Regions from separate parts of the Burkholderia sp. EMB26 genome, predicted to be linked through region 2. Evidence: predicted binding sites of a transcription regulator. Region 2 holds the regulator's gene; the other holds the start of a gene.
What was found. The regulator FliA, encoded in region 2, starts transcription of late flagellar genes. The targets are predictions, from matches to a motif close to CTAAAGTTTNNNNNNNNNNNGCCGNTA.
Positions count from the first base shown of each region.

Region 1 (15,283 bases), 410 kb from region 2:
CGTCGCGGTGCCCGGGCCGAAGCTCGAGTTGACCGCGGACACGATACGTTGCGCGGTGCCATAGTCCATGTCGTTCAGTTGCAGCTGCAGCACGCCGTTCATCTGCGCGATCGCGTTCGGCACCGCGCGCTCGACGATCGCGCCGCCGACGATCCGGCCGGCCGCGAGCTGGTTCACCTGCACGCGGCTGCCGTTCGCGCTGGCGCCCGCGCCGCCGACCGCCATGTTGCCCTGCGCGAGCGCGTACACCTGCCCGTCCGCGCCCTTCAGCGGCGTGAGCAGCAGCGTGCCGCCGCGCAGGCTCTTCGCGTTGCCGAGCGACGATACGGTCACGTCGAGCGCCTCGCCGGGCCGGGCGAACGGCGGCAGCGTGGCCGTCACCATCACGGCCGCGACGTTCTTCAGCTGCATGTTGTTCAGCGACGACGGGCCGCCGTTGGCCGAACCGTTGTTGATCGAGATGCCGAGGTTCGCGAGCATGTTCGCGAGCGTCTGCGTCGTGAACGGCGTCTGCATCGTCTGGTCGCCCGTGCCGTCGAGGCCGACGACGAGGCCATAGCCGATCAGCGGGTTGTCGCGCACGCCCTGGATCTGCGCGAGATCCTTCAGGCGTTCCGCGTGCGCGGGCGCGGCGCCGAGCACGCAGGCGGCCGCCACGGCCGCGAACGCGACGGCGAGCCGCGCGGCCGCATGCGTGCGGGCCGACAGGCGGTGGAACAGGGTCGTCTGCATCGTCATCACCACGGCGCGATGTTGAGGAAGAAGCGCTGCAGCCAGCCCATCGTCTCCGCTTCGTTGATGTAGCCCTTCGACGAGTATTCGATCTTCGCGTCGGCGACCTGCGTCGAGTAGACGGAGTTCGCGCCCGAGATCGTGTTCGGGTTGACGACCCCCGAGAAACGCACGAATTCGTTGCCCTGGTTGATCAGCATCTGCTTCTCGCCGCTGACCACGAGGTTGCCGTTCGGCAGCACGTTGGTGACGGTCACCGTGATCGTGCCGTTGAACGTGTTCGCCGCGCTCGCGCCGCCGGTCGCCGCGAACTTGTTCGCGCCGGTCGCCGACAGGTTCGCCTTCGCGAACAGCCCGCCGAGGAAGCCGGCGGTCGGCACGTTGAAGTCGGTGTTGCCCTGCCGGTTGGTGTTCGCGCCCGACGACTTGGTCGCGTTGATGTTCTCCGCGATCATGATCGTCAGGATGTCGCCGATGTTGCGCGGCCGCTGATCCTCGAACAGCGGCCGCCCCGCGAAGCCGGGGTTGTAGATCGAGCCGGGCGCCTGCATCGACATCGGCATCGGCGGCTGCGCCGTCATCGGCTGCTGGATGATCGGATCGCGCGGGATCTGCGCGCAACCGGCGAGCGCCGCCACCGCGACCGCGCACGCGGCGCGGACGGTGGCTGACGAGGGGAGGCGAACCTGCTTCATGGCGACGGCGGGACTTCCGGTTAGCTCTTCATCTGCGTGACGGTCTGCAGCATCTGGTCGGACGTCGTCACGGCCTTGCTGTTGATCTCGTAGGCACGCTGCGTCTGGATCATGTTGACGAGTTCCTGCACGACGTTCACGTTCGACGCCTCGACGTAGCCCTGGTTGAGCACGCCCGCGCCGTTCAGCCCCGGCTGCGACACGTTCGGCGCGCCCGACGACGTCGTTTCCGCGAACAGGTTCTCGCCCTTCGCCTCGAGGCCGGCCGGGTTGATGAAGGTCGCGATCTGCAGCGAGCCGATCTGGACCGCGTTGCTCGAGCCCGGCTGCGTGACCGACACGACGCCGTCCTTGCCGATCGTCAGCGACTGCGCGTTCTGCGGCACGGTGATCGCCGGCAGCACCTGGTAGCCGCTCGACGTGACGAGCTGGCCCTGCGCGTTGGTCTGGAACGAGCCGTCGCGCGTGTACGCGTTGGTGCCGTCCGGCATCAGCACCTGGAAGAAGCCCGCGCCGTTGATCGCGACGTCCTTCGAGTTGCCGGTCTGCGTGAGGCCGCCCTGCGTGTACAGGCGCTCGGTCGCGACCTGCTGCACGCCGGTGCCGAGCTGCAGGCCCGACGGCAGCTCGGTCTGCTGCGTCGAGTTCGCGCCGGGCTGGCGGATGGTCTGGTACAGCAGATCCTCGAACACCGCGCGCGACGCCTTGAAGCCGTTCGTGCTGGTGTTCGCGAGGTTGTTCGAAATCACGTCCATCTGCGCCTGCTGCGCATTCATGCCGGTGGCGGCGATGTAGAGCGAACGATTCACTTGTCTGGTCTCCTGCTTAGGCTGGCGCGGGCGCTCAGCTGAAATTGAGCAACTGGTTCGCCGTCTGCTCGTTCTGGTCGGCCGTCTGGATCAGCTTCGACTGCAGCTGGAACGCCCGCGCGTTGTCGATCATCGCGACCATCGCAGTCACCGGGTTCACGTTGCTGCCTTCGAGAGAATTCGGCGTGACGACCACGTTCGGGTCGACGTCGGCCGGATTGCCGTCGGCGGTGCGGAACAGCCCGTCGTTGCCGCGCGTGAGCGTGGCCGGATCGGGATTGACGAGCTTCATCTGGTCGACGATCGCGACGGCCGTCGGCGGGTCGCCCGGCATCAGCGCGGACACCGTGCCGTCCTTGCCGATCGTCACTTCCGCGTTCGGCGGCACCGAGATCGGGCCGCCGTTGCCGATCACCGGCAGGTTGCTCGCGTTGACGAGCTGGCCATTCTCGTCGACATGCAGGTTGCCGGCGCGCGTGTACGCCTCGCTGCCGTCGGCCGTCTGCACCGACAGCCAGCCCGGGCCCTGCACGGCGACGTCGAGCGGATTGCCGGTGCGCGTGATCGGACCCGGCGCGTAGTCGGCGCCGGGCGTCGACGACAGCACGTAGGTGCGCGTCGTCGTCGGATCGATCTTGCTGCCGTCGCCGAAATTCATCGGCACCGCGCGATACGTCGCGAGTTGCGCGCGAAAGCCCGTCGTCGATGCGTTCGCGAGGTTGTTCGCGACCACCGCCTGCTGGTCGAGCGACTGCGACGCGCCCGTCATCGCCGTATAGATCAGTCGGTCCATGGCTGCCGGTTATCCGCGCTTACAGGTTGATGAGCGTCTGGTCGACGGTCTGCTGCGTCTTGATCGTCTGCGCGTTCGCCTGGTAGTTGCGCTGCGCGGTGATCAGGTTGACGAGCTGCGACGTGAGGTCGACGTTCGAGTTCTCGAGCGCGCTGCCCTGCAGCGTGCCGTGGTTCGTGCTGCCCGGCGCGGAGACCTGCGGCACGCCCGACGCGGCGGATTCCACATACTGGTTGCCGCCGAGGTTCACCAGCCCGTTCGGGTTGTTGAAGTTCGCGAGCGCGATCAGGCCGAGCACGGCGGTCTGGCCGTTCGAGTAGTTGCCGGTCAGCTTGCCGTCGGCGCCGATCGAGTAGGTCGTCAGCGTGCCGCTCGCGTAGCCGTCCTGCGCGAGGTTGTTCACGCCGTCCTTGCCGCCGTACTGCGTCGTGCCGGTCAGGTCGAGCGTGAGTTTCTGCGGCGTCGCCGAACCGTCGGTGTTCGGCACGGTGAACTGGAACTGGCCGAGCGACGCGGTCGGCGTGGCCGGCGTGCCGGTCGTCGTGCTCTGGATCGCGCCGGACGTATCGAACGTGATCGTGCCGAGATCGGTCGTCGCGCCGCCCTGCACGCCCGCGTACGCTTCCCACGTGCCGGCCGCCGACTTCACGAAGTACATGTTGACCGCCTGCGAGCCGCCGAGCGAGTCGTACACCTGGATCGACGTCGTGTAGTTGTACGTCGTGTTGTCGGTCGCGCTGAACGGCGTCTTGGTCGGCACCGTGTCCTGCGAGTTCAGGTTGAACTGGCCGGTGATCTTGGTCGTCGCGGTCGGCGCGATGTTGGTGGTCGGCGCCTGCAGCGGCACGGTCTGCGCGGTATTGATCACGCCGCCCGCGTTGGCCGCGTAGCCCATCAGGTTACGGCCCTGCGAGTCGACGATGAAGCCGTTCTTGTCACGCTGGAACGTGCCGTCGCGCGAGTACGTCGTCACGCCGTTGTTCGACATCTGGAAGAAGCCGTTGCCGTTGATCGCGACGTCGAGCGACGAGTTCGTCGTATTGATCGTGCCCTGGCCGAACTGCTGCTGCACCGAGTTCAGCGACGTGCCGATGCCGATCTGCGTGTTGACCGACGTCGCGACCGAGTTCGCGTACATGTCGGCGAATTGCGCGGTGCTCGACTTGAAGCCGACCGTGTTCGCGTTCGCGATGTTGTTGCCGATCACGTCGAGCGCGTTCGATGCGCCGGCGAGGCCGCTCAGACCCTGTTGATAACCCATTTCGGTCTCCGTTACGAGAAAGCTCGATCAGTTGGTAGTGGTGTCGCCGGACGTGGACGACTTGGTGTTCGGGAAGATCGACGCAACCTGGGTGAGCCCCACCGTCGTGCCGTTCGACAGCACGAGCCCCGCGGTGCCGTCCGCCTGCTTGACCACGCTCTGCACCGTCGCGGCCGCGAGCGTCGTGGCCGCCTGCGGCGTGCCGGCGCTGTTGGTGTACGACGCGCTGACCGTGTACGTGCCGTCCGGCAGCGCGTTGCCGGCCGCGTCGGTCGGCGTCCAGTTGAACGGCACGGTGCCGGCCGACTGCGCGCCCGCGTTGATCGTGTTCACGACGGCGCCCGCCGAGTTCTTCACGGTGATCGTCAGGTTCGACACCGAATTCGCGAGCGACACGCCGAACGGCGACGCCGCGCCGCCCTTCACCGCGACGCCGTTGCCCGGCGCGAGCACGTTGGTGCCGATCAGCAGCGCGGCCTGCGTCTGCTGGCCGGCCGCGAGCTGCGTCGACAGCGACGTGAGCGACGTGTTCAACTGCGCGATGCCGCTCACCGTGTTGATCTGCGCGAGCTGCGACGTCATCTGCGAGCTGTCGACCGGGCTGGTCGGATCCTGGTTCTGCAACTGCGTGACGAGCAGCTTCAGGAACGTCGCCTGCAGGTCGCTCGCCGACGTGCCGTTGGTCGACGACACGTTGTTGGTGTTCATCGTGTCGGTCGGCAGCGTCGACACGTTGGTGCCGTTGCTGCCGATCGTCGTGTTGGAGGAAGTCATCCTGGGTGGCCTTCTGTCGGAACTGTCGGGTCGGTAAGGTCGGGCCGCGCGCGGCTTACGAGCCGATCGTCAGCGTCTTGAGCATCAGCGTCTTCGCGGTGTTCAGCGTCTCGACGTTGGCCTGGTACGAGCGCGACGCCGAGATCATGTTCACCATCTCCTGCACCGGATCGACGTTCGGCATCTGCACGTAGCCGTTCGCGTCGGCGGCCGGGTTCGCCGGGTCGTAGGTCGATTTCATCGGCGACGGGTCGTCCATCACCTTGGTCACCCGCACGCCGCCCACGCCCTGGCCGGACGCGGTGCGCGCGCCGCCCATCGGGTCGGTCGCGAACACGACCTGCTTGGCCTTGTACGGCTTGCCGTCGGGGCCGGTCGCGCTGTCGGCGTTCGCGAGGTTCGACGCGGTGACGTTCAGGCGCTGCGATTGCGCGGACAGCGCCGAACCGGCGACGCCGAAGATGTTCATCAACGAAGGCATGGAAGCTCCTTGTGCTGGGCGAGGTTCGGAAGCGGCGCTTACGAGTTGGTCGTGATCGCGGCGATCATCGCCTTGATCTGCTGGGTCATCACGGTCATCCCGGTCTCGTAGTGCAGCGCGTTGTTCGCGAACTGCACGCGCTCGACGTCGAGATCGACCGTGTTGCCGTCGAGCGACGGCTGCAGCGGCATCCGGTATTGCGCACGGCCGTAGTCGTCCGCCGGGCCGCCGGTCGGGATCAGCTTCGCGGTGCCGGCCATGTGCCCGGGCGCCGTCGACACCATCGACATGCCGCTCGTCACGCCGGCCGGCTGCGTCATCGGCAGTTGCGCGGCGTTGCTCGGCGCCAGGCCGCCGCTGGTCTGCTTCAGCGAGCGCGCGAGCGTCGACGCGAAATCGACGTCGCGGGCCTGGTAGCCGGGCGTGTCGGCGTTCGCGATGTTCGACGACAGCAGTTCCTGCCGATAGGCGCGCACGTCGAGCGCCTGTCGGCCGAACGCGAATTCCGCATCGAGTTTGTCCAGCATGTGTGCGTCTCTCCGTATGAAGCGCTGCACGCCCCTCGCGCCGGATGGCGACGCGAGAGGCTTTTTTCCATGACAGCGATGGTAGGCGCGGGACGCAACCGGCAATCGGGCGAATAACGCGGCAAAGGCCCCCTCTATTCATCGTTTGCGCGACGCCCCCGCTCCCTAGAATGCGAAGCGGATCAACGGATCGGAGGCATGGCGATGACTGGCGGCGCACTTCGCGACAGGAACGGGCGGCTCGCGCACGTCCGGCGTGCGTTCGCGCTCGCCGCGGCGCTGTGGATCGCCGCGCCTGCCGCCCACGCCGACGACGGGATGATCGTGATTCCCGGGCGCGGCGAAACGGCAGAAACCGCGCTCGCGCATGCCAATGCGGCGAGCGGCGGGCAGTTCGGCGGGAATGCGGGCGCCGCTTCGGTTCCGGGTGCGCAGCGCGCGGCCGGCGGGGCGAGCGCCTCGACCGGCGCCGGCTACGCGGCGCAACCGGCCGGCCAGATGGTCGTGACGAGCGTCCCGCCGCCGGCCGCTGCGGCGGCCCACGCCTACGCAGCCGCCCGCCCGCACGCCGGTTACGGTGCGCCGTCGCGCGCAGTCGATCCTTCCGCGATCGCGACGGTCGTCGCCGGCACGGCCGAGCCTGCATCGAATCCCGCGCGGCCGGCGCCGCAACCGGCCGCCGCCGCCCGCCTCGCGGCAGCCCGTGCGGCATCCGCGGCGGCGCCGCGCACGGCGACCGCTTCTGGCAATCCGGCCCCGGCCGCCCCTGCCGCCCGGCCCGCGACGGCGCCCGGCCAGCAAGATCCCGAAACGATCCGGCGCGCGGCGCTCGCGTTCCTGCAGCAGCAGATCGCCGGCCTGCCCGGCAAGACCACCGCGACCGTCACGACCGCCTTTCCGCGCGGGCTCGCCGCGTGCACGACGCTCGAACCGTTTTTGCCGACCGGCGCGCGCCTGTGGGGCCGCACGACGGTCGGCGTGCGCTGCGCGGGCGAGCGGCCGTGGACCGTCTACCTGCAGGCGAAGGTCGCCGTGCAGGCCACCTATTACGTCGCCGCGCGCCAGATCGCGCCCGGCGAGCCGCTCTCCGCGGCCGACCTGGTCGCGCGCGACGGCGACCTGACGGTGCTGCCGCTGGCGGTGATCACCGATCCGGCGCAGGCGATCGGCGCAACCGCGCTTGCGCGCATCTCGGCCGGGCTGCCGCTGCGGCAGGACATGCTGAAGAGCGCGGCGTCGGTGTCGGCCGGCCAGACGGTGCGGGTCGTCGCGGCCGGCCCCGGCTTCACGATTTCGGCCGAAGGCAGCGTGCTCGCGAATGCGGCGCCCGGCCAGTCGGTGCGGGTACGGATGGCGGCCGGGCAGATCGTCACGGCGATCGTCAAGGACGCCGGCACCGTGGAAATTCCGCTGTAGGGACGGATCTGCCGCAAGAATGTAAAGAATTGTTTATTCGGAGCATTTCGGGCTCGCGATGCTAAAGTTCGGGCCGACCCGGCCGTTATCTGGGTCAAACCGTACAGGAAACCCATCGTGAAGATCGATTCCACTCCGAAACCGAGCCCCCTCGCGCCGACCGGCAACGGCGCGGCCCGTGCGCCGTCCGGCACGGCCCAGTCGTCCGCGCAGGCAGGCGACGCCGGATCGACCGGCGGCGACACGACCGTGAACCTGTCGGGTCTGTCCGGCCAGCTGCGTTCGGTATCCGCGTCGGGCGACGCCGATATCGACACGGGCCTGGTCCAGTCGATCAAGGACGCGCTGAACAACGGCACGCTGACGATCGACGCGAACAAGATCGCCGACGGCGTATTGAACACCGCCCGCGAGCTGCTCCAGCAGCAGCGCCCGGGCAGCTAACTCCCGGCCTCGTGGCCGGGTCACCCGGTTTGCCGGCGTGTGCAGCACTGCACGCGCCGGCGTGACGAGCATGACGCGATGAGAGAAGAGCTGCTGGCCACGGTCAACGACGAACACGCGACGGTCGAAGCGTTCGCGTCCCTGCTCGTCTACGAGGAAAAGGCGCTGACGACGGCCGAGCCGCTCGAGATGCTGCCCGGGATCGTCGAGAAGAAAAGCGCATTGATCGACCGGCTCGCGCAGCTCGAACGCACGCGCGACACGCAGCTTTGCGCGCTCGGCTTTCCGGCGGGCAAGAAAGGCATGGACCAGGCGGCCGAGCGCGATGCGCGCCTCGCCAGCCGCTGGCAACTGCTGCAACAGGCCGCCGAACGCGCGCGCCAGGCCAACGCGAACAACGGAATGCTGATCCGGATCCGGATGGACTACAACGAGCGCGCGCTCGCGGTGCTGCGCTCGGCGCCCGCGCCGGCCGGCGTGTACGGCCCCGACGGGCGCGTGTCGGCGCTCACGCGCTGACGTCGCGCCGCGCGGCCGCCCGGCGGCCGCGCTCCCGCCTCTCCCTTCGTTACAACAGCGGACACGCGGTGACCTGCGTGCCGCGCGCCACGCACAGCCGCTCGTAGTCGCGCAGGTACGCGCGCTCGGCGTCGTCCAGCAGGTCGAGATCGATCAGGTCCCAGTCGTAGCCGACCGTCACGATGTTCTCGAACGTCACGGTGTCCGGCTGCGCGTCGTCCGCCCGCACGATCACGATGTTCTCGATCCGCACGCCGCCCTTGCCCGGCAGGTAGATGCCCGGCTCGACCGAAATCACCGCATTCGGCACCAGCCCGTAGGTCGCGCCCGGCGCGAACCGCACGCCGCCCTCGTGCACGTGAATCCCGACGCCGTGCCCGGTGCCGTGGCCGAAATCGTAGCCATGGTCGCGGCACACCTGCCGCACCAGCGCATCGACGTCGCCGCCCGTGGCGGTGGCCGGAAAGCGCGTGACGAGCCCCTTGATGCACGCCTTCAGCGCGACCGTGTAGATCTCGCGCTGCCACGGCTGCGCGACCGTGTCCGGCCGCGTACGACGCAGCACGACGCGCGTGCAGTCCGTCGCGAAGCCCGCTTCGTAGTACGCGCCGCTGTCGAGCAGCACGAGTTCGCCTTCGGTCAGCTCGACGTCGGCGCTCGCCGCCGTGTAGTGCGCGAAGGCGCTGTTCGCGCCGTTCGCCGCGATCGACGGAAACGTCAGCGCGACCGCCGAACGGGCGCCGTACGCGTCGTTGATCGTGCGCGCGAGGTCGTACTCGGTGTGGCGCACGCCCGGCTCGCCGTTCTTCGCCCAGCGCATCGTCTCGGCGATCGCCGCGGAGCTGCGCGCGAACGCGTCGCGGAAGCGGTCGAGCACGGCCGACGTCTTGCTCGCCCGCAGCGCCTCGACCGGGTTGAAATCGGCATGCCGCGCATGCGGCCACACCCGGTTCACCGCGTCGACGAGCGCGCAGTTCACCGATTCGAAGCCGTAGCACACGTGCTCGGCCGCGAACCGTGCGAGGAAGCACTCGAGCGCCGCCACGTCGCGCCGGATCACCTGCAGCGCCGGATACGAATCGAGCGCGACCTCGCAGCGGTCGCAGCCTTCCGGCAAGAACAGCACCACCTGCTCGCCGATCGCGAACAGGAAGCCGAGGTGCGACGACACGTTCGGGATGTGATAGCCGCGGCTGTTCAGCAGATACGCGAGATCGTCCGACGCGCAGGTGAAGAACGCGGTCTTGCCGTCGGCCGCGCCGGTATGCGCGGCGAGCCGCCGGTTCAGCGCGTCGAGGTTCTGCGCGACGCTCAGGCCCGTCATCGCTGCCGGGAGCTCGAAGATCGGCCGTTCGACGTTCCAGCCCGGCAGCGCGATCGCGCGGTCGATCTCGCGATCGGCGAGGCTCGTCCAGTCGAGCGACGCTGCCTGCGTCTGCTCGAACAGCCGGTTGCGCTGCCCGACGCTGATCCGCCGCGCGTCGTAGCCGACCCGCGCGAGCCGGCTCGCGTGCGCGAGCAGCCAGTCGGCCATCGCCTGCCAGATCGTCACGTTCATGCCGAGCTTCTCGACGCGCACGCGCGCCGGATCGCACTGCTCGTCGGCCTGGAAGTGATAACGGCCATCGACGAACAGCACGAACGGCGGCAGATCGAGCGCCTGCGCGGTCGCCGCGCTCAGGAAGATCCCGCAGCCGGCCGAGCCGTCGAAGCCGGACACCGCGTAGCGCGGGTTGTTGCTGCGCGGCAGGTATTCGGTCACGTATTCGTCCTGCGACGTGATCACCACCGCGTCGAGTCGCGCGGCATCGAGCAGGCGCGACAGGCCGGCCTGCGTGTCGGCGACGGACGCGTCGTACGGGGGAAGGCCGGAGAAGCTGTATTTCAGTCGATCGATCATCGGATGCCCGTTATTCGTTGTTGTCGGCGGCCGGCGGCGTGGCGCGGCATCGCGCGCCGGGCACGGCACGTCGTTGCGGCGCAGGTCACGCGCGGCACGACGCGCGGCCGGACCGCGCCGCCGGCCGGGAGGCAGGCCTTCGGTAAAATTTTTGTCTTACTTAACTTTGTTTGATGCGCGACAGAATCTAGAGCACGTCGAAATCGAGGTCAAGCCAAGATTTTCGTAGGACTAAAATCGGCGTGCCGCATGCGGATCCCCGCACAACGCCGATTCGCCCCCGCGACGCTGCGCGGTACAATGCGCCGGCCTCGCCGCCCCGGGCAGCCGCACGGCCCCTGCCTGCACCCCGACTCGTTGCCACGAAAGAGATTCATGGATTCAGACCTCATGCGTATCGGCCAGCGCATTCGCCGCCTGCGCCGGGAAGCGAAGAAGACGCTGCTGGAAGTGGCGACCGAAGCGAACCTGTCGGTCGGGTTCCTGTCGCAGGTCGAGCGCCATCTGACGGGCATCTCGCTGTCGTCGCTCGTCAACGTCGCGAAGGCGCTGGGCGTGCCGCTCGGCACGCTGATCGAGCAGCCGCGCCAGGCGCAGCCCGATTCGCACGAGGGCAGCCGCAAGCCGTACGCGCTCGACGCCGCGTCGCAGTGGTACGAGCGGCTGTCCACCACGTTCGACGGCAGCCAGATCAACGCGCTGAAGGTGCAGATGATGGAGGGCTACCGGTCGGAATGGGTCGCGCACGGCGGCGACGAATTCGTGTACGTGCTGGCGGGCCGCATCTGCTACACGGTCGGCAAGAAGAATTACCCGCTGACGCCCGGCGACTCGCTGCACTTCGACGCGCGCAAGCGGCATCGCGTGGCCAATGTCGGCGACGGGCCGGCCGAGCTGATCACCGTCAGCACGCTGCCGCTGTTCGACGACAGTGGTGCGGAATTCGTGTCCGCGACGACGGAAATCAGGCAATCGAAGCCCGGCGAGCCGCGCGTGAGCCGGCGCGCGCCGGCGTCCAAACGGGATGACCGCGACGCCGCCGCGGCACGGCCGTCCAGGGCCGGGTCAGCCGAAAAGAAGGGAGCGGCGAAGCCGCGCGCCGCCGCCGGCAAACGCCCGGCGGCCGCGACTCCGGCACGTAAGAAGAAACCGTAACGGCTGGCCGCGCGCTGTTCCGCGCCTGCTACCTGCCGGCTATTCGCCGATCGCGAGCGCCTGCGCGACGGCCTGGATCCGCGCGCGATGCACGGCTTCCTTGATCTTCTCCGTGTCGCTGCCGATGCCGCGTGCGATCGCGCCGGCATCGACGCTGCGCGCGGCCGCGAGCGCGACGCGCAACCGCTCGGCCTGCGGATACGGCTGCGCATCGAGTCCGAGCCGGCCGCGCGCATCCGATTCGCAGGCCTGCAGCAGCTCGGCGAAGCGCGCCGGCTTGCGCAGCGCGTCGCTGCGCTCGAACAGCCGCACCAGCGCGGCCGCGCCCATTTCCATCACGCGATGCAGGTTGCCGTGCTCGCGCGCGACCACCAGCGCGAGATCGCGGCATTCGTTCGGCACCCGCAGCCGCTCGCACAACGGCTTGAGCAGCTCGACGCTGCGGCTTTCGTGGCCGACGTGGCGCGGCAGCACGTCCGCGGGCGTCGTGCCCTTGCCGAGATCGTGCGTGAGCGCCGCGAAGCGCACCGCCAGCGAATAGCCCTGCTTCGCCGCGTAGTCGACCACCATCATCACGTGCACGCCGGTATCGACTTCCGGGTGGTAATCGGCGCGCTGCGGCACGCCCCACAGCGCATCGACCTCGGGCAGGATGCGCGCGAGCGCGCCACACTCGCGCAGCACCGCGAACATCCGCGACGGCTTCGCCTCCATCAGCCCGCGCGCGATTTCCTGCCACACGCGTTCGGGGACGAGCGCGTCGACCTCGCCCGCGTCGACCATCCGCCGCATCAGCGCGAGCGTTTCGTCCGCGACCGTGAAATCCGCGAACCGCGCGGCAAAGCGCGCGATCCGCAGGATCCGCACCGGATCCTCGACGAACGCGTCGCTCACGTGCCGGAACACACGCGCACGCAGGTCGGCCTGCCCGTCGAACGGATCGATCACCGGGCCGACCAGCGCGCCTTCCGGGCTCACCTCGCGCGCCATCGCGTTGATCGTCAGATCGCGCCGCGCGAGATCCTCGTCGAGCGTGACGTCCGACGCGTAGTGGAACTGGAAGCCGTGATAGCCGGCTGCGGTCTTGCGCTCGGTGCGCGCCAGCGCGTACTCCTCCTGCGTCTGCGGATGCAGGAACACCGGGAAATCCTTGCCGACCGGCCGGAAGCCCTGCGCGGTCATCTGCTCGGGCGTCGCGCCGACCACCACGTAGTCGCGGTCCTGCACCGGCACGCCGAGCAATTCGTCGCGGATCGCTCCGCCTACTGCGTAGATGTTCATGGCTGCGGCTCGTATTCGGCGATCACGTTGGTTTCACGGCGTGCAGCGTCGATCCACTGCTGCACGGCCGGCAGCGCGGTCACCCGCGCCGCATAGCCGGCCGCCTCCGGCGACAGCGCCGGCGCATACGTGTTGAAGCGCATCACGACCGGCGCATACATCGCATCGGCGATCCCGAATTCGCCGAACAGGAACGGCCCGCCCGACGCCTCGATGCATTCGCTCCACAGCGCGTCGATGCGCGCGACGTCGGCGAGCGCGTCGGGTGTCGCGCCGCGCCCCGGCATCGACGCGCGGATGCTCATGCCCATCTGCGTGCGCAGCGCCATGAAGCCCGAATGCATCTCGGCGGACACGCAGCGCGCATGCGCACGCGCGAGCGGGTCGGCCGGCCACATCGGGAATTGCGGATAGCGCTCGGCGAGCGTCTCGGCGATCGCGAGCGAATCCCAGATCGCGAAGCCGTGATCGTCGACCAGGCACGGCACCTTGCCGGTCGGCGAATAGTCGCGGATGCGCGCGGCCGTGTCGTCGCGGCGCAGCTCGACCACGATCTCGTCGAACGGGATGCCGAAATGCGCGAGCAGCAGCCACGGCCGCATCGACCACGACGAGTAGTTCTTGTCTCCAATGACGAGCTTCATGACGGGGTTCCGGAAAATGCGAAAAAGGAAAAGAAGCGCCGGCCGGCGGCGCCCCGCGGGTATTAGCGACGCGAGCGGAACCAGTCGAACCGCGAGCGCCTGGCCGCTTCGCCGAGATACGCGGGCGCAATGCTTTCGAGACTCGCGGGCGAGAGCCCGAGTTCCGGCGCGAGCGGCCCCGACAGCACGTTCGGCACCGACATCGTCGCGAGATTGTCGCGCGTGAGCACCGGTTCGCCCGGCAGGCATTCGAACACGCTCGCCTGCAGCCGCGCAAGCGCGTCGGGCAGCCGCACGATGCGTGCCTGCCGGCCGACCAGCGTGCCGCAATAGCGCACCAGTTGCTCGAGCGTGTAGACCGTCGGGCCGCCGAGTTCGTAGGTCTTGCCGTGCGCGCCCGCGAGATCGAGCGTGTTGACGAACGCGCGCACGACGTCGCCGACGAATACCGGCTGGAAGCGCGCGTCGGGCATCGCGAGCGGCAGCACGGGCACCGTGCGCTGCAGGTTCGCGAACGTGTTGAGGAATGCGTCGCCGGGGCCGAACACGACCGACGGACGGAAGATCGTCAGCGCGAGCGAATCGGTGGCCGCGACCGCATGCAGCGCGGCCTCGCCGTCGCCCTTCGAGCGCTGGTACATGCTCGCGCCGTGCGGATCGGCGCCGAGCGCACTCATGTGCAGCAGGCGCCGCACGCCGACCTCGGTGCAGGCCGTCGCGAGCGCGGCCGGCAGCGCGACGTGCGCGCGCGCGAAACCCGGCCCGTACGGCGTGCCGCGGCCGCCGTGCAGCACGCCGATCAGGTTGATCGCCGCGTGCGCGCCGGCGACGAAGCGCGCGAGCGTGCGCGTATCGAGCGCGTCGAGTTCGACGATGTCGACCGGCAGCATCTGCAGGTGGCGCGCGTGCTCGCGCCGCCGCGTACCGATCCGCACCTGCTTGCCGGCATCGATCAGCGCATTGACGAGCCGGCTGCCGATGAAGCCGGTGCCGCCCAGCAGCGCAACGGTCTGGCGATCCATGTTCGGGTCCTAAAAAGAACACTGCCGCGTCTCGCGCGGCAGTTCGTGCATCAGGGCGAGATCATGCCTAGACGTTTCTTCAACGACTGCGGTTTGCCCTCGAAGAGCGCCGCGTAGTAGACGGTGTTCGACAGCACGTTCTTCACGTAGTCGCGCGTCTCGTTGAACGGAATCGTCTCCGCGAAGATCGCGCCTTCGACCGGCTGCGTCAACACCTGGCGCCACTGGCGCGGCCGGCCCGGGCCCGCGTTGTAGCCGGCGGTGGCGAGCACCGGCGAGCTGTCGAAGTTGTTGTAGATGTCCGCCAGATACCAGGTGCCGAGCTGGATGTTGGTATCGATGTCGTGCATCTGCGCCCGCGAGATCGTGCCCATGCCGAGCTTCTTCGCGACCATCTGGGCCGTCGCCGGCATCAGCTGCATCAGGCCGCCCGCGCCGACCGACGAACGCGCGCTGATGATGAAGCGCGATTCCTGGCGGATCAGCCCGTACGCCCACTCGACGTCGAGGCCCGTCGACTGCGCATAGCGCTCGACGGTCGTGCGGTACGGCGACGGATAGCGCAGCGTGAAGTCGTGCTCGGCCTTCGTGCGGTCGGCGGTGTTGACCGTGCGGTCGAGCAGCTCGACGCGCTTGCCGTATTCGGCGGCCGCGAGCAGCTGGCGATCGGTCATCCCGCGCAGCGGCCAGTTCCATTCGCGATTGCCTTCGAGGCGCAGGTTCAGCGCGTAGAAGCGCTGCGCGAGCGCGAAGCCCGGGATCTTGCCCATCGCGTCGATCTCGGCGTCGCTCACCTTCGTGCGCGGCGGGATCGTCGTGCGCTGGCCCAG
Region 1 covers NZ_CP078070.1:3,403,320-3,418,602, forward strand. Annotated here, with positions in the region: gene KU887_RS16030 (flagellar basal body P-ring protein FlgI) at 1-732, opposite strand, end outside; gene flgH (flagellar basal body L-ring protein FlgH) at 738-1,427, opposite strand; gene flgG (flagellar basal-body rod protein FlgG) at 1,448-2,236, opposite strand; gene flgF (flagellar basal-body rod protein FlgF) at 2,271-3,029, opposite strand; gene flgE (flagellar hook protein FlgE) at 3,049-4,290, opposite strand; gene KU887_RS16055 (flagellar hook assembly protein FlgD) at 4,318-5,064, opposite strand; gene flgC (flagellar basal body rod protein FlgC) at 5,120-5,545, opposite strand; gene flgB (flagellar basal body rod protein FlgB) at 5,584-6,072, opposite strand; gene flgA (flagellar basal body P-ring formation chaperone FlgA) at 6,277-7,488, shown strand; gene flgM (flagellar biosynthesis anti-sigma factor FlgM) at 7,606-7,932, shown strand; gene KU887_RS16080 (flagella synthesis protein FlgN) at 8,011-8,451, shown strand; gene KU887_RS16085 (M24 family metallopeptidase) at 8,501-10,351, opposite strand; gene KU887_RS16090 (helix-turn-helix domain-containing protein) at 10,727-11,506, shown strand; gene KU887_RS16095 (multifunctional CCA addition/repair protein) at 11,546-12,787, opposite strand; gene KU887_RS16100 (glutathione S-transferase family protein) at 12,784-13,431, opposite strand; gene KU887_RS16105 (complex I NDUFA9 subunit family protein) at 13,494-14,453, opposite strand; gene KU887_RS16110 (lytic transglycosylase domain-containing protein) at 14,504-15,283, opposite strand, start outside.
Region 1: the regulator FliA is predicted to act here: its motif matches at 7,550-7,576, upstream of flgM (flagellar biosynthesis anti-sigma factor FlgM).

Region 2 (15,283 bases):
GAGGTGCTTCGCGATCGACTTGTACAGCGCGACTTCTTCCTCGTTGGTCGGCTTCGCGATCACCGAACGGTCCTTCTCGGCCTTCGAGCCGAGGATCAGCAGCAGCGTTGCATCGCCGCCGTCGTCGAGGATCATGTTCGCGAATTCGCCGTTCGGCCATTCGAAGATGCGGTGCGAGAACTCCCAGTATTCGTCGAGCGATTCGCCCTTGAACGCGAACACCGGCGTGCCGGCTTCGACGATCGCGGCCGCCGCGTGATCCTGGGTCGAGAAGATGTTGCACGATGCCCAGCGCACGTCCGCGCCGAGCGCCTTCAGCGTCTCGATCAGCACGCCCGTCTGGATCGTCATGTGCAGCGAACCGGCAATGCGCGCGCCCTTCAGCGGCTGCTGCGCCTTGTATTCGTCGCGGATCTGCACGAGGCCCGGCATTTCGGTCTCGGCGATGTTGAGTTCCTTGCGGCCCCAGCCGGCCAGCGCCATGTCGGCGACGACGTAATCGGTGGATGCCTTGGAATCGATAATGGCGTTCATCACGCCCTCCTTTCTAAAAAGTTTCTAGATTGGTGACGTGAGCGCCGTTCAGGAAGCGGGGCCGGCGCGAAAAAATCGCCGCACGGCTGCTTGGTGAAGCTCTCCGAGCCTGGCGGACGCTGGTGGTCCGTCGCAACGCTCCTCGGAAAACGGAGGGGATTGTAGCAAATCGGCGCGCGGAATGCGCAAGGACCCGCACACGAGCGCGGCACGGGCGCGCGGCGCCGGCGCGCGCGGCCGTCGACAAGGGGTCAGGACTCGGCGCCGACCCACGCCTGTTCGCGCAGCCGCGCGCGCAGGCGCGCGACGGCCTGGCTGTGCAGCTGGCACACGCGCGATTCGCTCACTTCGAGCACCGCGCCGATCTCGCGCAGATTCAGACCCCGTTCGTAGTACAGCGACATCAGCAGCTTCTCGCGCTCCGGCAGCCGCTCGATCGCCTCGACCAGCGCCTCGCGCAGGTGCTCGTCGAGCAGCGCCGACAACGGATCGGCGTGATCGACGCGATAACGGTCGAGGAATGGCTCGTCGTCGGCCGCGCGGTCGAAATCCTCGTAGTAGATGAGCTGGCTGCCGTGCAGGTCCTGCAGCATCCCCTGGTATTCGTCGAGCGGCATGTTCAGGTGCTGCGCGATCTCGGTCTCGCTCGCCGAGCGGCCGAGGTGCTGCTCGACCTGGTGCACCGCGTGCTCGACCTCGCGCGACGTCTTGCGCAGGCTGCGCGGCAGCCAGTCGTTGCTGCGCAGCTCGTCGAGCATCGCGCCGCGGATGCGCTGCGTCGCATAGGTCTCGAACTGCGCGCCCTGGTCTTCCTTGTAGCGGCCGGCCGCGTCCATCAGGCCGATCATGCCGGCCTGGATCAGGTCGTCGAGATCGACGCTCGCCGGCATCTTCGCGACGAGTTGCAGCCCGAGGCGGCGCACGAGCGGCGCATATTGCGCGAGCACGTCGGCCTGGGACATCTTTCCTTGAGCGTTGTACATCATGGCTCTCTCCTTCGGGTGGCGCTCACGCGGCGTGTGCCGCGCCCGCCTCGTACGACGGCTTGCCGCCGGCGTGGACCGCCCGGCCCGCACCCGAACGCGGGCGCATCGGCCAGTACAACAGGTCGGCGGCAATCTGCCGGTAGTCGCGCGCGGCGGGCGACGACGGGAACGCGTCGACCACCGCATGCATCAGGTCGCGGGCGTGCTCGACGAGCGGATCGGCGCTCACGCAGCCCGCATCGGCGATCGACACGGTCAGGTAGCGGCTTGCGACGCCCGCGAGGTTGTCGAAGGCCGTCTTCGCGTCCGCGTGGCTGCCGACCTGATTGGTCAGCACGCGGAACTGCGCGAACGCGTGCGCGAAATGCAGCCGCTTCATGCACGCGTATGCCTCGGTGATCGCCTGCGCGGCGACCCGCGTGACGACCAGCACGTCGTGCGCTTCGCGCGCGAGCGCCGAGAACGAGCCGTCGGCGCCGAGCTGAGCGTCGACGAGCACGATGTCGGCCGGGCCGTCGATGAAGTCGCTCAGTTGCGCGTCGCTGTAGCCGGCGCGCGCGAGCCGCGCGGCGCCGCACAGGCCGAAGCCGGCCGCCACCCGCGTGCGTTCGCCGTCGCGCAGCCACGCGCCCGCGAGCGTCGCGCTGGCCGAGTGCACGTCGGCGCGCTCGTCGACGACGAGCACGTCCTTGCCGAGCGACGCGAGCGCCGCCGCGAGGTTCACCACGGTGGACGTGCAGCCGACGCCCGCCGGCCCGCCCGTCACCGCGACGATGCGCGACGCGCGCCCGGCCAGCAGGCGCCGCAGCCCTTCGGCCTGATCGATGATCCGTTTATCCAAATCGCACCTCGTGCAGCTCGGCGGTGGAACGTGCGGTCAGTGCGGAAAGCAGCGTCGGCATGTCCTCGTCTTGCGGCACGAAGGGCGAGCCGTCGCGCGGCACACAGAACGCGCTCTTCAGCAGGAATTTGGTCGACGCGACGTACAGGTTCTCCGGCACCTTCTGGCCGGTCGACACGTAGTGGACCGGCAGCTTGTAGCGGATCACCGTGTCGAGCACGCCGCCGAGGTGGGTCGCCTCGTCGAGCTTGGTGAGGATGCAGCCGGCCAGGTCGGGATGCTCGCCAGCACTGCGGTACGCCTGCACGACTTCGTTCAGCGTGTCGCCGTGGCTCGTCGCGTTGAGCAGCAGCAGGCGCTGCACCGGTGCGTTCGCGCCGTGCAGCATCGCGATCTGGTCGGACACCGCGCGGTCGCGCTGGCTCATGCCGATCGTGTCGATCAGCACGATGTGCTTGTTGCGCAGCTCGGACAGCGCGAGCGCGAGGTCGCCCGCATCCTTCACCGCGTGCACCGGCACGCCGAGGATCTTGCCGAAGATGCGCAGTTGCTCGTGGCCGCCGATCCGGTAGCTGTCGGTGGTCAGCAGCGCGACCTTGCTCGCGCCGAAGCGCATCACGCAGCGCGCGGCCAGCTTCGCGGTGGTGGTCGTCTTGCCGACGCCCGTCGGCCCCATCAGCGCGAACACGCCGCCGCGCTCCATCAGCGCGTCCTCGCTGTCGAGCACCGGCAGGTTCGACGCAAGCACCGACTGCGCCCATTCCGCGGCCTGCCCGAAGGTCTGCGCGCCGTCGCCGGACGGCAGGTTGTCGACCAGCATCCGCACGAGCTGCGCGGAGAAGCCGGCCGCGAACAGGTGCTTCGTCAGCGCGCCGTGGACGGCGCTGCGGCGCTGGCGGTCGTGCCACATCAGGCTGTCGAACTGCTCTTGCATCATCCCGCGCAGCTCGCCCAGCTCCTGCATCACCGTGTCGTTGACGATCCGCTCGAGGCGCGACTTCACCGCATCGGCCACCGCGGCGGCGGTGTCGGCGGACAGGCGCGTGCGTTCCGTCGCCCTGCCGGCGTACGCGGCACCCGTGTCGGGTACGCGCTTCGCGGCGGCCGGCGATCCGGCGGCGGGCGATCCCGCGGCCGTCACGCCGGCGGCCGGCATCCGGCGTTCGGCGTCGCGGACGATGTCGCGCGCCCAGTCCGGCGGCGTCGCGCTGGCCGCGGCGCGCGGCGCGGGCGCGCTCGGCTGCGGCTCGGCCGGCGCCTGCGCCCGGGCGATCAGCGCGTCGCGCTGCTGCGTGAGGCGCTTCGCGTGCTCGACCAGCCACGGTGCGGGTTCGGAAGGGGCGGCCGGCGATCCGGGCGCGGGCGTACCGGCGGCCGGCGCGGCGATCGACGGCGCTGTCGCGGCGGGCGCGTCCGCATCGCTCGACGGAGAATGCGCATCCGCGTCGTGCGCGTCGGCGCTCGCGCCGAACACCGACGAGAACACGTCCGGCAGCCCGCCTTCGCCGGCCGCGTACGGATTGACGGCCGGGCGCGGTGCGATGCCCGGGCGCGGTGCGATGCCCGGGCGCGACACGATGCCCGGCACGGCGGCGGCCGGCACCGACTCCGGCACGCGCGACGTGGCGACGCGCGGACGCGCGGCCGGCGGCGCCACCGCGGCGAGCTCCGAATCGGCGAGTGCAACGATTTCGACGCTGCCGTCATCGAGCGTGCGGTTCGACAGCACGACCGCGTCGGCGCCGAGCGCCTCGCGCACGAGACGAAGTGCGTCGCGGCTCGTTGCGCCGGTGAATTTGCGAATGTTCAAGCGGAACCCCCGATGACGTTAACGACTTTGATCGTGCGTGTGTCCGGCACTTCGGCATACGACAGCACTTTCAATTGCGGCAGGCTGCGGCGCAGGAAGCGCGCGAGCATCGCGCGCAGCGCGTGCTGCACCAGCAGCACCGGCGGCAGCCCGAGATTCTGTTGACGCAGCATCGCTTGCTGCGTGCCGGTCAGAAGGTTGTGCGCGAGGCCGGGTTCGAGGCCCGGGTTCGCGCCGGTGGCGAGCGCCTGCGACAGCACGCGCTCCAGGTTCGCGTCGAGGCCCATCACCTGCATTTCGCCGTTGCCCGGATACCACTGCTGCGTGATCGCGCGGCCGAGCGACAGGCGCACCGCGGCGGTGATCTCGAACGCGTCGCCGCGGCCCGCATGCTCGGACACGGCCTCGAGGATCGTGCGCATGTCGCGGATCGGCACGCCTTCCTCGAGCAGGTTCTGCAGCACCTTCTGCAGCGTGGTGAGCGAGATCGTCTTGGGTACGAGGTCCTCGACGAGCGACGGTGCATCCTTGCCGGTGCGTTCGACGAGCGCCTGCACTTCCTGGCGGCCGAGCAGCTCGGCCGCGTGCTGGACGACGAGATGGTTCAGGTGCGTCGCGACGACCGTGCTCGCGTCGACCACCGTGTAGCCGTACACCTGCGCCTGCTCGCGCAGCGCGACGTCGATCCACACGGCCGGCAGCCCGAACGCGGGGTCCTGCGTGACGGCGCCCGGCAGCGCGGCCGTCACCTGGCCCGGGTTGATCGCGAGCCACTGGCCCGGGAACACTTCGCCCGCGCCGATCTCGACGCCCTTCAGCGCGATCCGGTACGCGTTCGGCCGCAGCTCGAGGTTGTCGCGGATATGGATCACCGGCGGCAGGAAGCCGATTTCCTGCGCGAATTTCTTGCGGATGCTCTTGATGCGCTTGAGCAGCTCGCCGTCGCTGTTCTTGTCGACGAGCGGAATCAGCCGGTAGCCGACTTCGAGGCCGAGCGGGTCGATCAGCTGCACGTCGTCCCAGGTCGCTTCGTGGCTGTCGGCCGGCAGCACGGCGGGCGGTGCGATGTCGGTCACGTCGCCGGCCGCCTTGCGGGCCGCCGCGCGCCTGGTCTGCGTGCGCGCCAGCCAGATCGCGCCGCCGCCGAGCGCGAGGAACGCGAAGTGCGGCATCCCCGGGATCAGCCCCATCAGCACGATGATCGCGCCGGTGATCGTCAGCACGCGCGGGTTCGTGAACAGCTGGCCGGTGATCTGCGTGCCGATGTCCTCGTCGGTCGCGACGCGCGACACGATCACGCCGGCCGCGGTCGAGATCACGAGCGACGGGATCTGCGCGACGAGGCCGTCGCCGATCGTCAGCAGCGTGTAGTTGGTGCCGGCCGCGGCGAAGCTCATGTCGTGCTGGACCATCCCGACGATCAGCCCGCCGATCACGTTGATCGCCATGATGATCAGGCCGGCGATCGCGTCGCCGCGCACGAACTTCGACGCGCCGTCCATCGACCCGTAGAACTCCGCTTCCTGCGACACGGCCAGGCGCCGCTTACGGGCCTGTTCCTCGTTGATGAGGCCCGCGTTCAGGTCGGCGTCGATCGCCATCTGCTTGCCGGGCATCGCGTCGAGCGTAAAGCGCGCGGACACTTCGGCGATCCGCCCCGCGCCCTTCGTGATCACCATGAAGTTGATGATCATCAGGATCACGAACACGACGATGCCGACCGCGAAGTTGCCGCCGACCAGGAAGTGGCCGAACGCCTCGATCACCTGGCCGGCCGCGTCCGGGCCGGTATGGCCTTCGAGCAGTACGACGCGCGTCGACGCGACGTTCAGCGACAGGCGCAGCAGCGTCGAGAACAGCAGCACGCTCGGGAACGCCGCGAAGTCGAGCGGCTTCATCGTGTACATGCTGACGAGCAGCACCATCACCGACAGCGCGATGTTGAACGTGAACAGCAGATCCAGCAGCATCGGCGGCAGCGGCAGGATCATCATCCCCAGGATCATGCAGATGAGGATCGGGCCCGCGAGCGCGCGCAGGTTCGTGCCTGCCAGCAGGTTCGGGCGCTTCGCGAACAGGCCGGTGGTCGGGGTGCTCATGCCGCGGTCCCTCGTTTGCCGAGCGTGTCCTCGGCTTCTTCACGTTCGTCGTCGGCGGCGACCGACGTGCCCTTGTCGAGTTCGGCCGGCACGTCGAGATCGACCGGCACCGCCGGGAACGCGCCGCCTTCCGAGCGGAAACGCTTGAGCTGGTACACCCATGCGAGCACTTCGGCGACCGCCGAGTACAGCGAACCGGGGATCTCGCGCTCGAGTTCGACGTTGTGATACAGCGCCCGCGCGAGCGGCGGCGCTTCGAGCAGCGGCACGTTGTGTTCGGCCGCGAGTTCGCGGATGCGCGCCGCGACGAGGTTCACGCCCTTCGCGACGACCTTCGGCGCACGCATCTCGCCATCCGTGTATTGCAGCGCGACCGCGAAGTGGGTCGGGTTCGTGACGACCACGTCGGCCTTCGGCACGGCCGCCATCATCCGGCGGCGGGCGATCGCGCGCTGCTGCTGGCGAATGCGCCCCTTCACGTGCGGATCGCCTTCGTTCTCGCGATGCTCGCGCTTCACTTCTTCCCTCGTCATGCGCAACTTCTTGTTGTACTGCCAGAGTTGGTAAGGCACGTCGAGCCCGGCGACCACCAGCATCCCGGCGACCGTCGTGCCGCAGCACACGGCGACCAGATGCAGCGCATCGGGCAGCGCCGCGCCGAGCGGCTGGGTCGCGAGGCCGAGCAGTTCGTCCTTGCTGCGCCAGATCGCGATGCCGCCGATCCCGCCGACCACCAGTGTCTTCGCGATCGACATCCCGAGCTGGATCGGCCCCTGGATCGAGAAGATCCGGCCGAGGCCCGAGATCGGGTTCAGCCGGTCGAACTTCAGCTCGAACGTCTTTTGCGAAATCAGCCAGCCGCCGAGCGCCATCGGCGCGAGCAGCGCGGCGACGCCGGTGAGCGCGAGAAGCGGCAGCAGCGCGGCGAAGCCCTCGAGGCTCGCGCTGCCGGCCGCCGACAGCATCCGGTGGGTGTCGAACGCGGTCGCGCGATCGAACGTGAACGCGCCGCGCAGCATCGCCTGCAGATGCGCGCCCGACGGGCCCGCGAGCAGCCATGCGCCGTAGAACCCCGCCGCGAGCAGTGCGAACGAAGCCAGTTCGCGCGAACGCGCGACCTGCCCCTCCTCGCGCGCCTTCTCGCGGCGCCTGGGAGTGGCGGCTTCGGTCTTGTCGAGATCGCTCTCGTCTGCCACGGGGCCTCCAGTCGGCTACGGCGGAATGCCGTTTTCCAGTGACACCGATTATTCATGGAGGCGTCAAACGCCGATCGGTCGAGCAAAGCCGGGAAAGGGGGGTATTTCGGGGAATCGGACGAGCCGCCGCGAACGCGGCCGGAGCGGGGGCGGAACGATGCGCGGCGCGGCGGAAAAACCGGCCGGCCGGCGCATGGGGGCGGCGGCGCTCGCAGGCGGGACGGCACCGGCTGAGTGCGGGGGGACGGTGAAACGACGGGCGGGAAAACGGGAAGAGGCGGGGAAAGCGGGCCCCGACGCAACGGCCCCCGGACGGGCCGATCGCCACGTCATGCTCGTCGCGAATACGTCGAGTCTTCGCTTCGTCGCAATCCTTGCGCCCGGCCCTTTCCGGGGCCAGCGCAAGCCCGTTATTGGCGTGAACAGGCCCTAGCCAGCCGCCGCCCGCTGCAGCGCGTCGAGATCGAGCTTCTTCATCGTCATCACCTGCGCCATCACGCGCTCGGCGCGGGCCGGGTCGCCCGTCATCAGCTCGGCCATCTGCACCGGCACGACCTGCCACGACACGCCGAAGCGGTCGCGCAGCCAGCCGCATTGCTGCGCGCGCTCGTCGCCGCCTTCGGACAGGCGCGCCCAGTAACGGTCGATCTCGTCCTGGTCGCGGCAGTTGACGACGAACGACACGGCCGGCGTCATCTGGAACACGGGGCCGCCGTTCAGCGCGACGAACGCCTGCCCGTCGAGCTCGAACGCCACGGTCATCACCGCGCCCTCGGCGTTGCCGGACGCGTGCGCGCCAGCCTTGCCGTAGCGCGCGACGTGCACGATGCGCGCGTTGTCGAACACCGATACGTAAAAAGCGGCCGCCGCCTCGGCGTCGCGGTCGAACCACAGGAACGGCGTGATGCGCTGGATACGCTGGGTCATGGCGCTGTCTCCTCGATGTCGTGCCGGCACCGGTGCCGGTCTTACATCGTAGCCGCTGCGCCGGCGCCTGGCGGCGCGCCGGCTCGTAGCGCGCGCACCGCACGCCGGATAAAAAAAGGGGGCGATCGCTCGCCCCCTTCGTTCCTGCGTCCGGCCGTGCCGCGTCAGAACGCGACGAACGGCTGCGCGCCGCCGCTCGCGGTCTTGTCCATCCCGAAGTAGATCGTCTTGCCGTAGAAGTGCGGCATGCCGATGTCGAGCCAGCTGGACGAGCCGAACGGGCCCGCGATGTCGTTGAACGCGAACGTCGACGGGTTCGAGAACAGCGAATCCGCGTTCGCGACCGGCATCGACACGGTACCCGACGCGCCGTTCTGGCCCCTCAGCGTGGCCGAGTACGAGGTCGTGGTCGCGGGGCAGTAGAACTCCGTGTTCCTCGAACAGACCGTCTGCGCCGAATCGTTGAAGAAATACGCGTTCGAGCCCGTATCGAAGAACGCGGTCACGTTGCGCCCCTGGAACGTCGCGCTGACGTCGCCGGTCGTGGTCGACGTCATCACCGTCTTGCCGCTCAGGTTCGGCAGGCCGAACGTCAGCGTGCCGGTTGCGCTCCCCTGCCCGCTGGACGAGATGTCGGGCATCTGCACGCTCACGCCGTCGCTGTTCGCGAACCGATGCACGGGGTTGGCCACCTGCTGCGCGAGCGGCACGAGCGCGACCGTGCAGCTTGCGTTGTCGCCGTTCGGGCACGCGTAGTAGTTGTTGCTCGTCGACGTCGACGTCGCGCAGGTCGTGCCGCAGTCGTACGGCGCCGGCCCGATGCCGAGGATCCCGTTCGCGCCGAGCGCGCCGGTCGAGTTGGCCGACGCGCCGCCGTTCGTGCACGAGCTCGGCACGTTGGTCGTGCCGAGGTCGCCGATGATCTGCACGGGCAGCGAGCTCGCCTGCTCGGTGCCGATCGACAGGTCGACGGTGCGCACCGAGCCCCACGTGTAGCTCGACACGAACTTGCCGCATTCGGCGACCGGCGCGCCGCCGCTCGTCACCTGCGGCAGGCTGTCGTGCACGCCCGCCACCGCGCTGCCGACGAGCCGCAGCCCGTAGGACGCGGTATCGACGAGCACGTTGTTGACGATCTGGCAGTTCGACGTGCCCGGCACGCAGACCTTCAAGCTGATGGTCGGGATGTTGATCACGTTCGCGGCGCCGGCGCCGACCGTGATGACGGCCGTGTTGCCGCTGTTGCCGTCGGACCCGCCCGAGCCGTTGCCGCCCGTATTGCCGCCGTTGCCCGCACTGCCGCCGCCGCCATCGCCGCCGCCGCATGCCGTCACGAGTACGGCCGTCGCGGCCAGGAGGCCCAGCACGCCGAGCCAGCGCTTGAATGTACGAGGAATGCTCAAGGTCGCTCTCCCGCTGTCACTGGATATCGGTGCCGGCCACGCCGGCAGGCAGCGCCGACGGCAGCCATGCCTGGCCGGAGAAGGCGCCCATGTGGCCGCCCGTCCGGATCACGAGGCCGCTCGTCTCGACGGCCACCGGCGCGCGCCAGCCGCGCGCCTGGTGCGCCGCCTGGACCCCGGCGGTGTACTGCGGGAAATAGCTGCCGAGCAGCGACGCGAGATCCGGCATCGTCGGCCCGCGCCATGCGAGGCCGAACACGCTGCCGGCGGCCGACGTGTATTCGTGGATGACGGTGCCCGATCCGAGCGTGATCTCGCGGACGGTATAGGCGGCCGTGCTCGTCTGCACGCCGTCCGCCGAGCGCATCGCGCGCTGCAGCGCCCGCACGGTGGCGGCCTGATCGTCCGCCGGCGGCGACATCGGTGCGCCGCCCAGTTCCGCATGTGCGTGGACGGCCCACAGCACACTCATTGCAGCCGTCGCGTGCGCGACGGTCCAGCCCAAGCGTTTCAGCTTCACGTTCCCCCCCAAGGGACTGGCTTCGTTGCCGACGGCGCCGCCGTCGGCCCCCGCCGCCTGCCAACTTATGAATCTTACGAATGACGCTACGTTGCTGCTGACGCGTAGTATGCCTGCTGAGTGTGGCCACGTGTCAATTCGACGCAGGATCACGCCGCGCGGCGCATCGGCGGCGGACACGGGAAAACGCGGCGGGAACGGGGAATGCGCGCATCGGCCGCCCCCGCGGAAGGGGGCGCGCCGATGCGTGGCGACCGGGTCAGAAGCCGAGGCTGGCGAGCAGGTCGTCGACCTGCCCCTGGTCCTGGACGACGTCGGATTTGCCTTCCGGCGCGATCTGCGGGCCGTTCAGCAGCGATTCGGGGCTGCCGGTCGCGCTCATCTGCTCGGCCGCGAACGCGGCGGCGGTGGCCGCGAACTGCTCGCGCCGCTCCGGCGCGATGTTCTCGACGAGCACCGTGAGGAGCTGCTGCTCGATCAGGTAGACCATGTCCATGATCTTCTTGATCACCTGGCCGGTCAGATCCTGGAAATCCTGCGCGAGCATGATCTCGAGCAGCTGCGCGCGAGTCGCCGACGTCGACTCGGGCAGCGTGCGCAGGAACGTGCGCGTATCGTCCATCAGCTCGCGCACTTCCGCGTGCTCGATCGGCGCCGCGTACCACTGCGCCCAGCGCACGTCGAGCGCCTCGGCCTCGTTCTGGATGCGCTCCTGCATCGGCTTCGCGATCTCGATCGCATTCAGCACGCGCACCGCGGCCTGCTCGGTCATCGTCGCGACGTAGCGCAGCCGGTCGCGCGCATCCGGCACGGCTTCCGCCGCGCGCTCGACGTGCTTGTCGAGCCCGAGCTCGCGCATCGAATCGCGCAGCGTGCGCGTGACGTGGCCGATGCGCGCGAGGATCCGGTCGCTCGCGTAATCGGCGCCTTCGGCATGGCCGTCGGCGTTGATCGCCGCGCCGGCGAGCGCCGCATGGATCGGCTCGTTCACGTTCAGCTCCCGGCCTTGGCCATCTTGTCGATGATCTTGTTCAGCTTCTCGTCGAGCGTCGCGGCCGTGAACGGTTTCACGACGTAGCCGCTCGCGCCGGCCTGCGCGGCCGCGATGATGTTCTCCTTCTTCGACTCGGCCGTGACCATCAGCACCGGCAGGTGCGTGAGCGTCGCGTCCGCGCGGATTTCCTTCAGCATCGCGAGGCCGTCGAGGTTCGGCATGTTCCAGTCCGAGATCACGAAGTCATAGCCGCCGCCGCGCAGCCGCGCGAGTCCGGCCAGGCCGTCCTCGGCCTCGTCGACGTTCGAATAGCCCAGTTCCTTGAGCAGGTTGCGGACGATCCGGCGCATCGTCGGGAAATCGTCCACCACCAGGATTTTCATGCTCTTGTCCATCGTCGTTCCTTTCCAGATTCGTTTCCGTCGGGACGCGTATCGTGGCACGCGCCCCGTGACATTCCATTCACACGCGCTGCACGCGGTCGCCCATCGTCGCCAGGCGCGCCATCACGCGGCGGCTCATGTCGGCGAGCGGCGCGATCTCGTCCGCGCCGCCGAGCGCGATCGCCTCGCGCGGCATCCCGAACACGATGCAGCTCGCTTCGTCCTGCGCGAACGTGTGGGCGCCCGCGCGTTTCATTTCCAGCAGGCCCGCCGCGCCGTCGCGGCCCATCCCGGTGAGGATCACGCCGATCGCGTTCTTGCCCGCATGCGTCGCCGCCGAGCGGAACAGCACGTCGACCGACGGGCGGTGCCGGTTCACCGGCGGCTCGTCCGACAGTTGCGCAATATAATTCGCGCCGCTTCGCGCGAGCAACAGGTGTGCGTGGCCCGGCGCGATGTACGCATGGCCCGGCAGCACGCGTTCGCCATGCTCGGCTTCCTTCACCGCGATCCGGCACAGGCCGTTCAGTCGCTGCGCGAACGATTTCGTGAAGCCCGGCGGCATGTGCTGCGCGATCAGCACGGCCGGCGCATCCGGCGGCAGCGGCGTCAGCACTTCACGGATCGCCTCGGTGCCGCCCGTCGACGCGCCGATGATGATCAGCTTCTCGGTACTGACGAGCGGGTTGTTGATCATCGGCGCGGCCGCGGCGCTGTCCGCCGTGCGCGCGGCGGCCTGCGGCTGCGGCGCCTGGCGCACGCGCGCGCGCGACGCCGCGCGGATCTTGTCGGCGAGCTTTTCCGCGTAGTCGAGCATCCCGTCGCGAATCCCGACGCGCGGCTTCGTGACGAAATCCACCGCGCCGAGTTCGAGCGCGCGCAGCGTGATTTCCGAGCCGCGCTCGGTCAGCGACGACACCATCACGACCGGCATCGGCCGCAGGCGCATCAGCTTCTCGAGGAAGTCGAGCCCGTCCATGCGCGGCATTTCGACGTCGAGCGTGAGCACGTCGGGGTTGTGCTGCTTGATGAGCTCGCGCGCGACGAGCGGATCGGGCGCGGTCGCGACCACCGTCATGTCGGGCTGGCTGTTGATGATCTCGGTCATCAGGCTGCGGATCAGCGCCGAATCGTCGACGCACAATACTTTGATCTTCTGCACTGCGGTCATGCCTCCTGCTTTCTTGATAGGTTCGCCGCGTACGGGCTCCCTTGCGGGCCAGCCGTCCGCGCACCGCCGCTGCCGGCCGGCGCGGCGCCACGCGCGCCGAACAGCTCGATGCGCGGGCGCGCCGGTTGCGGCGCGGCAGGCCGCTTCGCGGCGAACAGCTCGACGTGCGCACGCGTGCGTGCGGTGCGGAGGCGATCGGCCTCGCGCGCGAGCGCGGCTTCGCGCTCGGTGACGCCCGGCACCTGCAGCCGCAGCTTCTTCACCATCGCGCGCCCGCTGTGCGGCATGAACGCGACCTTGCGCGGATGCACGCCCTGCAGGTCTTCCGCGGTGATGCGGATGCGCTCGAGCGCGAGATAGCGGCGCACGAAATCCGCGTTGCGATCGCCGATGTTGATCGTCGTCATCCCGGCCAGCACGGCCGCGCCGCCGAACACCTTCGCCTCGAAGCGCTCGCGGCGCCCGCCGGCCTTGATCAGCTCGTTGATCAGCACTTCCATCGCATATGCGCCGTAGCGCATCGATTCCGACGCGGCGGCGCCCGGATCGGCGCCGTCGTCCGGCAGCATGAAGTGGTTCATCCCGCCGATGCCCGCATACGGGTCGTGCAGGCACGCGGCGACGCACGAGCCGAGCACGGTCATCAGCACCATGTCCTCGGACGTCGTGTAGAACTCGTTCGGCAACAGCTTCACGCCGGGGCGCTCGAAGTGGTTGTCGAAGTAGCGATTGGTCGCGATCGGCAGTGCGCTCATCCGCGCTCTCCATAGGCGGGCGCGCTGCCCGCGGCCCGCGCACGCACAGGCGACGACGTCGCGGCCGCCGTGCTCGCCTGTGCGCCGCGCGACCGTGCGCCCTGAGCGGCGTCGCGCGTCAGTTCGTACACCGTCTGCCCGCGCAGCCGGAACGCCTGCGTCACGTACGTGAAATTCTCCGAATGGCCGGCGAACAGCAGGCCGCCCGGCTTCACGAGCGGCTCGAAGCGCGACAGCACCTGCCCCTGCGTCGGCTTGTCGAAATAGATCATCACGTTGCGGCAGAAGATCGCGTCGAACGGCTTGCCGATCCCGTAGTCGGCATCGGTCAGGTTCAGTTGCTCGAAACGGATCATCGCGCGCAGCTCGGGGCGCACCTTCACGCGGCCGGCCTGTGCGCCCGTGCCCTTCAGGAAGAAGCGCTTGAGCCGCTCCGGCGACAGGTGCTTGACCTGGTCGTACGTATAGATGCCGGCTTCGGCCTTCGCGAGCACCTGCGTGTCGAGATCGGTCGCGAGGATCGACGCGCTGCGCGCCGCCGTTTCGCCGAGCGCCTCGATCAGCGTGATCGCGATCGAGTACGGCTCCTCGCCGGTGGACGCCGCCGAGCACCAGACCGACACCGGCGCCGGCCGCCCCTTCACGAATTCCGACAGGATCGGGAAATGGTGCGACTCGCGGAAAAACGCGGTCAGGTTGGTCGTCAGCGCGTTGGTGAACGCTTCCCACTCGAGCGGATCGTCTTCCTGCTCGAGCAGGTCGAGGTAGTCGCGGAACGTGTCGAGGCCGCGCGCCCGCAGCCGTCGCGCGAGACGGCTGTACGCCATGTCGCGCTTGTGCTCGGACAGCGAGATGCCCGCGCGTTGATGGATCAGCGCGCGGATGCGTGCGAAATCCGCGCCGGTGAACGCGAAGTCGCGCCCCGGCTCGCCCGCGCGAGGCGAGGCATCCGGTGCATCGGGTCGAAACGGCGCACGCGCGTGCTGCATGGCTTAGAAGGTCTCCCAGTCGTCGTCGGACGTGCCGGCGGCCGCCAGCGCCGGCTTCTCGCCGTTCAGCGCCGGGCGCACGAGCGCGGGTTTCGCGGCCGGCTTGTCCGCCGCTGCGGCGGTCTTCGCCAGACGCGGGCCGTAGCCGCCTGCGGCGGCGCCGCCGCGGGAAGCCGGTGCGTCCTTCTGCGTACGCGCAGTGGCGTCGGCCGCCCGCTTCGGTTCGTGGTCGGCGCCCGCGGCGGCCGCGCGCGACGCCGGCGCGGCACGCCGTGCCGCCGGCTGGGCCGCGGCCTGCGGCGCCGGCAGCGCGGCGACCGGCGCGTCGTGGCGCGCGTCCGACGGCAGCGCCGCCGGTTCATGGGCCACCGGCCGCGCGACGCTGCGCGCCGGCGCGAGCACGATGCCGCCCGCGACGCGCCAGCCCGACACGATCGCCTTCATCTGGCGCGTCTGCTCCTCGAGCGACGCGGCCGCGGCGGCCGCCTGCTCGACGAGCGCCGCGTTCTGCTGCGTGACCGCATCCATCTGGCCGACCGCGCGGTTGACCTGCTCGATGCCGGTCGACTGCTCGTCGGACGCGGCGCTGATCTCGCCCATGATGTCGGTCACGCGGCGCACGGCCTGCACGATTTCTTCCATCGTCGCGCCGGCGCGCGCGACGAGCGCCGACCC
Region 2 covers NZ_CP078070.1:249,402-264,684, reverse strand. Annotated here, with positions in the region: gene ahcY (adenosylhomocysteinase) at 1-534, opposite strand, end outside; S-adenosyl-L-homocysteine riboswitch at 567-684, opposite strand; gene KU887_RS01245 (RNA polymerase sigma factor FliA) at 786-1,520, opposite strand; gene KU887_RS01240 (flagellar biosynthesis protein FlhG) at 1,543-2,361, opposite strand; gene flhF (flagellar biosynthesis protein FlhF) at 2,354-4,171, opposite strand; gene flhA (flagellar biosynthesis protein FlhA) at 4,168-6,270, opposite strand; gene flhB (flagellar biosynthesis protein FlhB) at 6,267-7,466, opposite strand; gene KU887_RS01220 (VOC family protein) at 7,896-8,393, opposite strand; gene KU887_RS01215 (DUF3443 family protein) at 8,558-9,796, opposite strand; gene KU887_RS01210 (DUF2844 domain-containing protein) at 9,813-10,316, opposite strand; gene cheZ (protein phosphatase CheZ) at 10,576-11,307, opposite strand; gene cheY (chemotaxis response regulator CheY) at 11,310-11,705, opposite strand; gene KU887_RS01195 (chemotaxis response regulator protein-glutamate methylesterase) at 11,773-12,864, opposite strand; gene cheD (chemoreceptor glutamine deamidase CheD) at 12,861-13,619, opposite strand; gene KU887_RS01185 (CheR family methyltransferase) at 13,616-14,608, opposite strand; gene KU887_RS01180 (methyl-accepting chemotaxis protein) at 14,612-15,283, opposite strand, start outside.